2 regions of the Weizmannia sp. WK01 genome follow, and region 2 is predicted to be linked to the other one. Evidence: riboswitches for the same ligand, from Rfam matches in the RefSeq annotation. Region 2 holds a riboswitch; the other holds the start of a gene.

Region 1 (3,583 bases), 750 kb from region 2:
GCAAACAGCAGTTTCCGGCTTTAAAGCAGCTAATTTTTCAACTGAGCGTTTGGCCGCTTTCCAGTCATTTGTAAAATAGCGCGGCGGCCCGTTTACTTCCTGCCTTTGCACCAGCACTTTCCAAAATTCATCCTGCCTGACGGTGATAAATGCGTCCCCCATGATCAACACGCTGTCTGCTTCCCTGAAGAACGACACATGCCCTCTCGAATGGCCGGGCGTATGGATCCATTTCCAGCCCGGCAAAAACGGGACCGTCCCGTCTTCGGGAAGGGGCTGGACAGCATGGCCAAGATCAACCGGTTCATTCGGATAAATCATGGAAATCTTCGCCAGCAGGCCGCCTTCAACGGACGGATCGGGATCCGGATACGTTTCACGCCCGGTTAAATAGGGCAACTCCAATCGATGTGCAAAAACCGGCACGTCCCACTTTTCCAATAATGGCGCAATCGCTCCGACATGGTCAAAATGGCCGAGCGTCAGTAAAACCGCTTTTGGTTTTGCCTTTTCCCCGAAGCGTGCCCGCACGGCTGAAAATATCGCTTCGGCAGAACCCGGCATGCCGGCATCCACGAGGACAAATGCATCGGTTCCGGCCCTGCCGATCAGGCACACATTGACAATTTGGATGGTAAGGCAATAGATATCCGGCAGCAATTCCCTGCCTGTTCCGCTCTCAATCGAAGTCATCGGGATGACCCGGTGGCCAAACGGGTGATGAATGTCTTTGTCCATAAAATCCCCTTTCTTTCATTTTCCTTCTATTTATCTTTTCCCGTTTCTCGAAAGCCTTACCCGTAGCCTCCTATCATCAACCGAAAAAGCAGTAAAAACCGGACTACCGGCTTTACAAGGCGCCTGTTACCATGAAGCCTCTTTCCTTCAGCGAAAACGGCAAGGCGCAGTTGGCCTTGCCGTTTTCAAGTTGCTTTTATGCCGCATGCCTGTGCGGATTGCGGTATTTTGTCAGCAGCTGCGGGGCGGCATTCAAGAGAATCGCCGCAACAGCTGCGCATAAAATCGCATTCCCAATCATCGTGCCGCCGTTCATGATGAGAGAATAGAGAAACGCCGACTGTCCTTTAGGCGCATAGGAACCCCAAAAAATCACGCCGGCTACGAAATGCCAGAAATAGCGGGCAAAACTTCCGGTAAGAACGGAAAGGCATATCCAAAAAGTCATCGTGCCCTTTTTATCGTGACGACAGCTTCTTTCGACAAGCGGCCGGAAAAGCCCGGAAAACCCGATGAACGAAAAAGCGACCGGATATTCCATGATGCCCTGAAGCGGGTTAAGAATATCATTAGCATCACCGGTGACGATCTGCAGCAGGCTCCAAATAAATCCGGAAGCAACACTTGCTTTAAATCCCCAGCGAAAAGCGACCACAAAAATCGGCAGCATGGCAAACGACAGAGAAATCGCGGACGTCACCTTAATGGACGGCAATAAGTCCAACACGAGCGCGAACGCCGCAAAAATAGCCGCTTCAATCATAGCCTGTAAACTTAATTTGCCCATAAAAAAATCCCCCTTTTGGTATGCATGAACATAACGAACCATGGGAGGACAAAAGAAATTCCACATCCCTACGCCGGCATTAACCGGACAGGTTCAAAGGGTCAGAACATGGCGTTCACTCTCAGCTTAACGCTCCCCCTGTGGTTACGTTCATGAAATTGTCACCTTTATGATAAACTTTTTGCCACAACATTTCAACAAAAAATTTAATCTTTTGGCAATAACAGCTCCGGAAAATTGTTTTTCGGCGAATTGACGCGTTCAGATACGGCATACATTTCCATTAGGTCTGCATCATACTGCGAAAGGAGTGGCAACAGCCGGCCCGCCTCAGTGACCGATGTGTCCAGCCATTTTTCTTCATCTTCCCTGCGTAAAATCACCGGCATCCGGTCGTGAATTTTTGCCATCATCCTGTTCGCCTTTGTCGTTAAAATCGTGCAAGTAAAGACCGGATTCCCTTCCTGGTCCATCCATTTTTCCCAAAGCCCGGCCATCGCAAAAATGCCCCTGTTCTTAAGCCTGATCCGCATCGGCTCCCGGGTGCCGTCTTTTCGGTTCCACTCAAAAAAAGAATCGGCCGGAATGAGGCAGCGCCGCCTTTTCACTGCCTCCCGGAAACCCGGTTTCTGAAATACGGTTTCGCTTCTGGCATTGATCATCTTATGCCCGATTTTCGGATCTTTTGCCCAGGAAGGAATCAAGCCCCATTTTAAAAAACCGAGTCTGTACTGCCCATGGGCGCTGATCACGGCAGCCACCATTTGCGAAGGCGCGACATTATAACTTTTGGCATATTCACTGCTTGAAAAAGAAGCTTTGGCATGGAACCTTTCTTCCAATTCATTTACAGATGCCGTTAACGTGTACCTCCCGCACATCCAAATCCCGCCTTTCTTTCTATCCTGAAAATATTGCCCGCTGATTTTCATCCTCTGCCATACCGCGTATGAAGCGGCAAAGATGCCCATTTTTCCCCATTTTACACAAAAAACAGGCAGATAAAAAGGATTTGGCCCAGTTGCACCAAATCCTTTCTCTGTTCCGGAACGCACCGCTTGTTAACCCTGCCCCCGAGCTGGGATGTTTGCAGCAGTTCCCGGTTTTTCTTCTCTTTTTCACATTCCGCTCTTTAGGCCTTGTTTCTTTCAAGAAAATGCCGTTTCCGAAGCAAGGAATCGTTCCGGCAGGGAGCGAGCACGGTTTCCATGCCCTTTTTCACCATCCGCTTTTCGGATAGTAAGGTTAAAAGCCGCACCGTTTACCGGTTTAACGCCGCGTCTTCTTCTTCGATCCGGCGCAGCCGTTCAGCCACTTCTTCCGGTGTAAGGCCGTGTTCTTTTACATATAAGTTATTTGGTACGGTACGGCATTCATGCGAGCAGCTCCGCATATATTTATGTTCATTTTCTTCCGAGCATAAAATTTGCTTGTTGCAGGCCGGGTTGGCGCAGTTGACATAACGTTCGCACGGTTCCCCCGTAAAATAATCCCGGCCGACAACGACATGTTCTTTTCGATTGACCGGAACGGAAATCCGTTCGTCGAATACATACAGTTTGCCGTCCCACAGCTCGCCCTGCACTTCCGGATCCTTTCCGTATGTTACAATCCCGCCGTGCAGTTGGCCGACATCTTCAAACCCTTCTTCCAAAAGCCAGCCCGAAAATTTTTCACAGCGGATGCCGCCTGTGCAATACGTCACAATTCTTTTGCCTTTTAATTGATCTTTATGTTCGCGCACCCATCCCGGCAGTTCGCGGAAAGTGCGGATATCCGGACGCAATGCTCCGCGGAAATGGCCGAGATCATACTCATAATCATTGCGCGCATCCAGTACAACGGTATCTTCAGCCAGCAGCGCCTCGCGAAATTCTTTCGGGGATAAATATTTTCCCGTTTTTTCATTCGGATTGATATCTTTTTCAAGCCGCAGCGTAACAAGTTCCTTGCGCGGGCGGACGTGCATTTTTTTAAACGCATGGCCATCTGCTTCATCTTCTTTAAAGACCATGTCCCGGAACCGGGGATCGGCGTGCATCTTTTCTTTATATTTGG
Region 2 (3,583 bases):
GCGAAACGGACGCATTTACAGCAAAGAACAGGGGCTTAAGTATCTTCGGAGATGTTTCAAGGGGTCTTAAGCGTGGACAAAGAGTATCGTGTATTTTGGTCACAAACTGCGCTGGACGAATTGAGCAATATTCGGGGATACAAACAAGAAGGCATATGCTTATTGGTGTTAGTATGAAACATAAACGCTTGGAACAAAAAGGATCGCTTGGTCAGCTTTCATTAGCTCGTAAAGTAACGATAAGTCGAGAAACCCCTACTTCGAGTGACCCATCGAAGTGAGAGTAGTTCACTGTGGAGCCATTTTTATACGTATATGTCAATTCTATTTCGTGCAATGTTTGTGCTCGCCTGAAGCGGGAGAAGGGAGAAAAATGAACAATCAATTTCGACGAGAAGATATTGACTTTTATTCAAATGGAACAAGGTGTAGCGCGTGGCTATATCTACCCAATGTAGATAAAAGGTGCCCGGTCATTGTAATGGCTCATGGCTTGGGTGGAGTGCGTGAAATGCGGTTGGACGCATATGCTGAAAGGTTTGCTGCTGCCGGGTATGCCTGCTTTTTATTTGATTATCGTAACCATGGAGCAAGTGACGGAAATAAAAGACAACGGATAAATGTAAAAGAACAACTTGCAGATTGGAACTCTGCCATTGATTTCATCAAAAAGAATGATAGCATTGATGATAGTAAAATACTCCTGTTTGGAAGTTCGTTTAGTGGGGGACACGTTATAACCCTATCAGCTCATCGAATAGATATTCTTGCAACCGTGGCACAGTGCCCATATACAAACACCTTAGCTACAGTGAAAACGGTCTCACCACTATCTGCCCTAAAAATATTCCCCTTTGCCATAGCTGACGTTTTATCTTCTATTACCGGGTATCATCCGGTCATGATTAAATTGGTGGATGCGCCGGGGAAAGTAGCGATGATGGCTGTTTCTGACTACAAAAAGGTTTTTAAGTTGATGCCTGAAAATTTAAAGTTTGTGAATAAAGCCCCCGCAAGATCGGTTTTAGAATTCTTTAAATATTCGCCTAGTAGATACACTAAAAATATAGGAATACCGATATTTTATGCGGTTTGTCGGAAAGATACATTAGCACCTGCTTGGGCAACCATAAAGTGTGCAAAACGCTCCAAGAAAGCAACGATAAAAGAGTATGACTGTGGACATTTCGATATTTATTTAGGTGATTATTTTGAAAATGCAATAGTAGATTATATAGGCTTTTTTGATAAAATTACAAAAGGCTAGTTGGATAATCAAATGCAACAAGCTAAATAAATGAAAAAAACCATGATAAACCGTTTGCGATAAAAACGCAATCAATACGGGGGTTTATCTATGGTGAAGATTGCCACCCTTCGTGCAGAAGGAAATCCATGCAAGTAATCACTGATATGGTTGGCTGTAATAAAAATACCGTATCTCGGGAACTGAAGCGTGGTACAGGCAGCATTTGAGTCAACATTCTTTGGCTCTGTTTCCATATTTTACAAAAACTTAAAAGACGGACAATAAATCTCCTGTTGCACAAAATACGATACTATGATATGGTAAGAGTAATGTAAATGAATATTCATAATAATCTACTAGGGGCGCCGGGTTGGCTGAGAAGTACCCTTTGAACCTGATCTAGTTCGTACTAGCGAAGGGAAGTAGGTGATGAAATTACACCTGATGATTTGTAATTGATACACCCGCTTTCCGATGGAGGGCGGTTTTTTTATTTTGAGGATGCTCCTCCTGCCATTGCTCGGGGCAAAGGGTGAAACCAGCCTGCAAACCGCATTCGGCTTTCCGGTAAACAAGGAGGAATCATTGTTGAAACGATCTTTTACAGAAAGACTATATCAAAATGTCCAGCCGATTTGGGAGAAAAACCATAACCATCCTTTTGTCGTGGGACTGGGGAACGGAACTTTAGAAAGAGATAAATTTATCTATTATTTAAAGCAGGATTACGTATATTTAGTTGAGTACGCAAAACTGTTTGCCATGGGTGTTGTGAAAGCGGGTAACCTCGGCATGATGACGAGATTTGCTGCGGTGCTCCATGAATCGTTGCATTTTGAGATGGAACTGCACCGCCAATACGCTGCCGAGTTTGGCGTTACTCGGACGGATTTAGAAGCAACCCAACCAACGCCGATCAACCTTGCTTACACGAGTTATATGCTGCAAGTGGCCGCCAATGGAAGCTTGGCTGAACTTGTTGCCTGCTTGTTGCCGTGTGCCTGGGATTATTGGGAAATTGGGAAACTGCTAAAAGTAAATCATCGAGACACATTGGAGGCCAATCCTTACAAGAAATGGATCGAAACCTATTCTTCAGAAACGTTCGGCTCCGGAACGCAGTGGTTAATTGACTTAATGGACCAACTGGCAAGCGGAAAATCAGAAACGGAATTGGCAGTCTTAGAACGCCATTTTCAAATAGCCTCAAAGTATGAATACTTATTTTGGGATATGAACGATAAAAAACAAGACTGGCCGGTCTGATTTTCATTCACAACTAAAAAGGAGGGAAGGTTGGTTCTAATGAGAAAAACACAAAAAATAACAGCAACTGCAGTTATTGCAGCTATCACAACTGTATCCAGCAGCTTGATTTATATCCCGGTTGGTTTTGCAAAAATTTTTCCGGTACAGCATTTTGCCAACATACTCTCGGCTGTTTTGCTAGGCCCCGGTTATGCGGTTACGCAAGCTTTTATATCCTCGCTTTTACGTAACTTGCTTGGGACAGGGAGTATTTTTCCTTTCCGGGAAGCATGATCGGCGCGTTTTTGGCAGCTTATCTGTACGCGAAGACGAATAAGCTCATTTTTGCCTTTGTTGGGGAGGTTATGGGGACAGGCATTCTCGGTGCCTTGGCATGTTATCCCATTGTTGTTTTCTTACTCGGCCAAGCGTCAACGCTTTTCGGATTTATCCCTGCCTTCTTTTTAAGCTCTTTTGCAGGGGCCATTTTTGGCTATGTTTTGATAAAAGTTTTACAAAAAAATAAAGGGTGGGACAGAATGATCAATCATACCGTAAGCAACCGTAAGTTTTGAGCGAAACACCGGGGAGGAGTGAAGGCATTACCACGGCGCATACAGGATGCCAGCCATTGATAACCGGTCAAAATTTATGCCAGCAAAACCAGGCTCTTGAAAACAGCAAGCTGTCTTACGTTATTTTTATTCCTGTCCCGAAATCTGTGCCAGCAACATCAGGCTCTTGAAAACAGAGCCTGATGTTATTGGCATTATGACGGCACTCCGGCATAGTCTGAAACCTTCGCTGGCCGGATCCATTTGCCAACCGGCTCGCCTGTATACAGCCGCTATCCAGATTGAATACGAGCTTCCTCTTACATTTACATTTGAACGAAGCACCACGGAGGATTGAAGGCATTTGCCATGGTGCATACAGGTTGCCAGCCATTGATAACCGGTCAAAATCCATGCCAGCAAAACCAGGCTCTTGAAAACAGCAAGCTGTCTTGCGTTATTTTTATTCCTGTCCCGAAATCTGTGCCAGCAACAACAGGCTCTTGAAAGCAGAGCCTGATGCTGTTGGCAT

Evidence for each region. Region 2 has a riboswitch for thiamine pyrophosphate ahead of tenA (thiaminase II). Riboswitches for the same ligand answer to the same signal wherever they lie in the genome.
Region 1: it holds a riboswitch for thiamine pyrophosphate, as region 2 does, so the genes downstream of both, thiT (energy-coupled thiamine transporter ThiT) here and tenA (thiaminase II) in region 2, are expected to answer to the same signal.

What each region holds. Positions count from the first base shown of each region.
Region 1 covers NZ_CP109616.1:1,646,914-1,650,496, reverse strand. The annotation lists gene OF158_RS07605 (MBL fold metallo-hydrolase) at 1-738, opposite strand, end outside; gene thiT (energy-coupled thiamine transporter ThiT) at 935-1,525, opposite strand; TPP riboswitch at 1,574-1,674, opposite strand; gene OF158_RS07595 (SOS response-associated peptidase) at 1,732-2,406, opposite strand; gene OF158_RS07590 (oxygen-dependent tRNA uridine(34) hydroxylase TrhO) at 2,787-3,583, opposite strand, start outside.
Region 2 covers NZ_CP109616.1:901,663-905,245, forward strand. The annotation lists gene OF158_RS04085 (hypothetical protein) at 1-70, shown strand, start outside; gene OF158_RS04090 (alpha/beta hydrolase) at 374-1,267, shown strand; TPP riboswitch at 1,598-1,687, shown strand; gene tenA (thiaminase II) at 1,724-2,515, shown strand; partial or broken gene thiW (energy coupling factor transporter S component ThiW) at 2,555-3,072, shown strand; gene allB (allantoinase AllB) at 3,583-3,583, opposite strand, start outside.